Regions from separate parts of the Klebsiella sp. PK18 genome, predicted to be linked through region 2. Evidence: predicted binding sites of a transcription regulator. Region 2 holds the regulator's gene; the other holds the start of a gene.
The links. The regulator PhoB, encoded in region 2, activates phosphate uptake and scavenging genes when phosphate is short. The targets are predictions, from matches to a motif close to CTGTCATAAAACTGNCNNAT.
Positions count from the first base shown of each region.

Region 1: serA (phosphoglycerate dehydrogenase) is a predicted target of PhoB. The motif match lies at 1,382-1,401, and genes of this name have one in related genera.

Region 1 is NZ_CM173493.1:788,390-790,856, forward strand. It holds gene argP (DNA-binding transcriptional regulator ArgP) at 1-490, opposite strand, end outside; gene rpiA (ribose-5-phosphate isomerase RpiA) at 658-1,317, shown strand; gene serA (phosphoglycerate dehydrogenase) at 1,587-2,467, shown strand, end outside.
Region 2 is NZ_CM173493.1:4,435,632-4,438,098, reverse strand. It holds gene sbcD (exonuclease subunit SbcD) at 1-480, opposite strand, end outside; gene phoB (phosphate response regulator transcription factor PhoB) at 663-1,352, shown strand; gene phoR (phosphate regulon sensor histidine kinase PhoR) at 1,374-2,467, shown strand, end outside.

The sequences.
Region 1 (2,467 bases), 2.0 Mb from region 2:
AATCGAGCGCGCCGAGCTGATCCACCAGGCAGCTTGGCAGCGCCTGCGGCTGGATACTCACTGCGCCCACCACTTCCCCACGGCGCAGGCGCTCCTGGGTGCGGGTTTCATCTTCCACCTGCAGGTTAAGACGAATAGGGGAGTCTGACAGAACATTGGCCAGCGCCGGCAGCAGCCAGGTGGCCAGACTGTCGGCGTTCACCGCCAGCGACAACAGCAGCGGCGTGGAGCCGGTCTGCTCGTCGCCCAGCCACTCTTCTTCCAGCAGTTCAACCTGGCGTAACAGGGCCAGCAGCTTTTGCCCCTGCTCGGTGGGGCGTGGCGGCACGGTGCGCACCAGCAGCGGCTGACCGAACATATTTTCCAGCTGCTTAATACGCTGTGAGACGGCGGACTGGGTAATACATAGCTTCTGCGCGGCGCGCTCAAATCCTCGTTCCCTAATCACCGCATCCAGCGCTTGTAGTGTCCTGTAGTCCGGTCGTTTCATTATTCTGGCGTGCCCCCATAACTAATCGTTATCTCGCACTATGACATAAATTTTTATTTGATACAGACGAAATTGGTCTGCTCAGTTGTGTGATCTGCATCGCAGGGACATTTCCACTGTCGATGTTCTATAATGCGCCACAGGCATTCACATCTCGGACCATAATTATGACGCAGGATGAACTGAAAAAAGCAGTAGGTTGGGCGGCGCTGCAATACGTACAGCCAGGGACCATTGTCGGCGTAGGTACCGGCTCGACGGCGGCCCATTTTATTGACGCGCTGGGCACGATGAAGGGGCAGATTGAAGGCGCGGTCTCCAGCTCCGATGCCTCTACCGAAAAGCTCAAAAGCCTCGGGATCCCCGTCTTCGATCTCAACAGCGTCGATCGCCTGGGGATCTATGTTGATGGCGCGGATGAGATCAACGGCCATATGCAAATGATCAAAGGCGGCGGCGCGGCGCTGACCCGTGAGAAGATCATCGCTTCGGTCGCCGATAAATTTATCTGCATCGCCGATGCCTCCAAGCAGGTTGATATTCTCGGCGCATTCCCGCTGCCGGTTGAAGTCATTCCGATGGCGCGCAGCGCCGTCGCGCGTCAACTGGTCAAGCTGGGCGGTCGTCCGGAGTACCGTCAGGGCGTGGTGACCGATAACGGCAACGTCATCCTGGACGTGCATGGCCTGGAAATTCTTGATGCTGTCGCGCTGGAGAATGCCATCAACGGCATCCCTGGCGTCGTGACAGTAGGGCTGTTCGCCAACCGCGGGGCCGACGTGGCACTGATCGGTACGGCCGATGGCGTGAAAACCATCGTAAAATAGTCTGTCCGCAGGGAGCCAGTCGGCTCCCTCGCAAATATTTTTTCACCTGGTGCAATTTGGTGACTTCTGTCACATTTATGCAACCATTCTGATTAACACGCTACCATTAATCTTCTTTCTGGTGTTTTGTCCTGTCATTTCCCTCTGGATGACATTTCTTCAGGACGGCGACGCAAACGTTCATATTGCCGCGATAGTTTTTTTTGATATGTTGCTGAGACGAACTTTCGTTCAGCACGACATCAGTTAAGACAAAACAGGACGGGGAAATGGCTAAGGTATCACTGGAAAAAGACAAGATTAAATTTCTGCTGGTTGAAGGTGTGCATCAAAAGGCAATCGATAGCCTTCGCGCAGCAGGTTACACCAACATTGAATTTCATAAAGGCGCGCTGGACTCCGAACAGCTGAAAGCGTCGATCCGTGATGCCCATTTCATCGGCCTGCGTTCCCGTACCCATCTGACTGAAGAGATTTTCGCTGCGGCGGAAAAACTGGTTGCCGTGGGTTGCTTCTGCATCGGTACCAACCAGGTCGATCTGAACGCCGCCGCGAAGCGCGGTATTCCGGTGTTTAACGCGCCATTCTCGAATACCCGTTCGGTGGCCGAGCTGGTCATCGGTGAGCTGCTGCTGCTGCTGCGCGGCGTGCCGGAAGCCAACGCCAAGGCGCATCGCGGCGTATGGAATAAGCTGGCGGTCGGCAGCTTTGAAGCGCGCGGCAAGAAACTGGGGATTATCGGTTACGGCCATATCGGTACCCAGCTCGGCATTCTGGCGGAATCGCTGGGGATGCATGTCTTCTTCTATGATATTGAAAATAAACTGCCGCTCGGCAACGCCACCCAGGTTCAGCATCTCTCCGACCTGCTGAACATGAGCGATGTGGTCAGCCTGCACGTTCCGGAAAACGCCTCCACCAAAAACATGATGGGTGCGGAAGAGCTGGCGCTGATGAAGCCGGGCGCGCTGCTGATCAACGCCTCCCGCGGTACCGTGGTGGATATTCCGGCGCTATGCGATGCGCTGGCGAGTAAGCATCTGGCCGGGGCGGCTATCGACGTCTTCCCGACAGAACCCGCCACCAACAGCGACCCCTTCACTTCGCCACTGTGCGAGTTTGATAACGTGATCCTGACTCCGCATATCGG
Region 2 (2,467 bases):
ATAGTCGCTGATGGCGTGCAGTAGCTGTTGCTGTTTTTCCCGACCGGAGTGGCCGGCCTGACTGGTAACCAGCTCGCGGGGGCGTAAAAACGGCACCGGGCAAAAGATGGCGCCAGGGGTGCCGTCGCGCAACGGCAGTTCAATGGGCGCGTAGCCGGCGTTCGCCACCACGGTGGTGTGCAAAAAGGCGAGAATATCGCGGGACTCATTGAGCATCGCCACTGAATCGTGATTGCCCGCCAGCACCACCAGGCGACAGCCGGTCTGCTGCAACTGGACGACAAAACGGTTATACAGCTCGCGGGCATAGCTCGGCGGCGAGCCGGTATCAAAAATATCGCCAGCCACGATAATGGCGTCGACTTCATGCTCCTGCGCGCGGGCCAGCAGCCAGGTAAGAAAAGCGTCGTGTTCTGCCGCGCGGCTTTTGCTGTAAAAATTCTGGCCCAAATGCCAGTCGGAGGTGTGAAGGAGGCGCATAAATCTTCCCTAGCGAAAAAAGCATGGGCGGCAGTATATCATTTGTCGGCGCGGGGTAAGTCCGCGTCATGCTTCAAATTACCCGATCATCAGACCGTCATTTTTTTCATAAATCTGTCACAAAAGTGACGCATAATGACGCCGCACTTCTATACTGATGGCTAAAAAACACAGGGTAAATAATGGCGAGAAGAATTCTGGTCGTTGAAGATGAAGCTCCAATCCGCGAAATGGTCTGCTTTGTTCTGGAGCAAAATGGCTTTCAGCCCGTCGAGGCGGAAGATTATGACAGCGCGGTGAATCAACTCAATGAACCCTGGCCTGATTTGATTCTCCTTGACTGGATGCTGCCGGGTGGTTCGGGGCTGCAGTTTATTAAGTTGCTCAAGCGCGAGGCGATGACGCGGGATATCCCGGTTGTGATGCTGACCGCGCGTGGAGAAGAAGAGGATCGTGTTCGCGGCCTGGAGACCGGCGCGGACGACTACATTACCAAGCCTTTCTCACCGAAAGAGCTGGTGGCGCGAATCAAAGCGGTGATGCGCCGTATTTCGCCGATGGCGGTGGAAGAGGTGATCGAAATGCAGGGTCTGAGCCTCGACCCTTCGTCGCATCGGGTGATGACCGGCGACAGTCCGCTGGACATGGGGCCGACGGAATTTAAATTATTGCACTTCTTTATGACCCATCCTGAGCGAGTGTACAGCCGCGAGCAGCTGCTGAACCACGTCTGGGGAACCAACGTCTATGTGGAAGACCGCACGGTGGACGTCCATATTCGCCGCCTGCGCAAAGCGCTGGAAAACAGTGGCCATGATCGCATGGTGCAAACGGTTCGCGGCACGGGGTATCGTTTCTCCGCCCGTTTCTGAATTTTGACAGGAGTGTGACCCGTGCTGGAACGGCTGTCATGGAAAAGGCTGGCGCTGGAGCTCTTTTTAGCGTGTATTCCGGCCCTGATTCTGGGGGCGTTTGTGGGTCATCTGCCGTGGTTTTTACTGGCGGCAGTGACCGGTTTGCTGATCTGGCATTTCTGGAATTTGATGCGCCTGTCGTGGTGGTTGTGGGTGGATCGGAGCATGACTCCTCCGCCTGGACGCGGCAGCTGGGAGCCGCTGCTGTATGGTCTGCATCAGATGCAGATGCGTAATAAAAAGCGTCGACGCGAGCTGGGAAGCCTGATTAAACGCTTTCGCAGCGGGGCGGAATCGCTGCCGGATGCGGTTGTACTGACCACGGAAGAGGGGGCCATTTTCTGGTGTAATGGCCTGGCGCAGCAGATTTTAAACCTGCGCTGGCCGGACGACAGTGGCCAAAATATTCTCAACCTCCTGCGTTATCCCGAGTTCGCCAACTATCTGAAACAGCGTGATTTTTCTAAGCCACTCAACCTGGTGCTGAATAACGCTCGCCATCTGGAAATTCGCGTGATGCCTTACACCGATAAGCAGTGGCTGATGGTGGCGCGCGACGTGACGCAGATGCATCAGCTGGAAGGGGTGCGGCGGAACTTTTTCGCCAACGTCAGCCATGAACTGCGCACCCCGCTGACGGTGCTGCAGGGCTATCTGGAGATGATGCAGGAGCAGGTACTGGAGGGGGCGACGCGGGAAAAAGCCCTGCACACCATGCGAGAGCAAACTCAGCGTATGGAAGGGCTGGTGAAGCAGTTGCTGACGCTGTCGCGCATTGAAGCCGCGCCGGCGCTGGCGATGAATGACCGCATCGACGTGCCGATGATGCTGCGGGTGGTGGAGCGCGAGGCGCAAACTCTCAGCCAGGAGAAACAGACGCTGATCTTCACCGTTGACGAGCAGCTCAAGGTGCTGGGTAATGAGGAGCAACTGCGCAGCGCCATTTCCAATCTGGTCTATAACGCGGTGAACCACACCCCGCCGGGGACCGAAATTCGCGTCAGCTGGCAGCGGACCCCGCAGGGGGCGCTGTTCAGCGTCGAGGATAATGGGCCAGGCATTGCGCCAGAGCA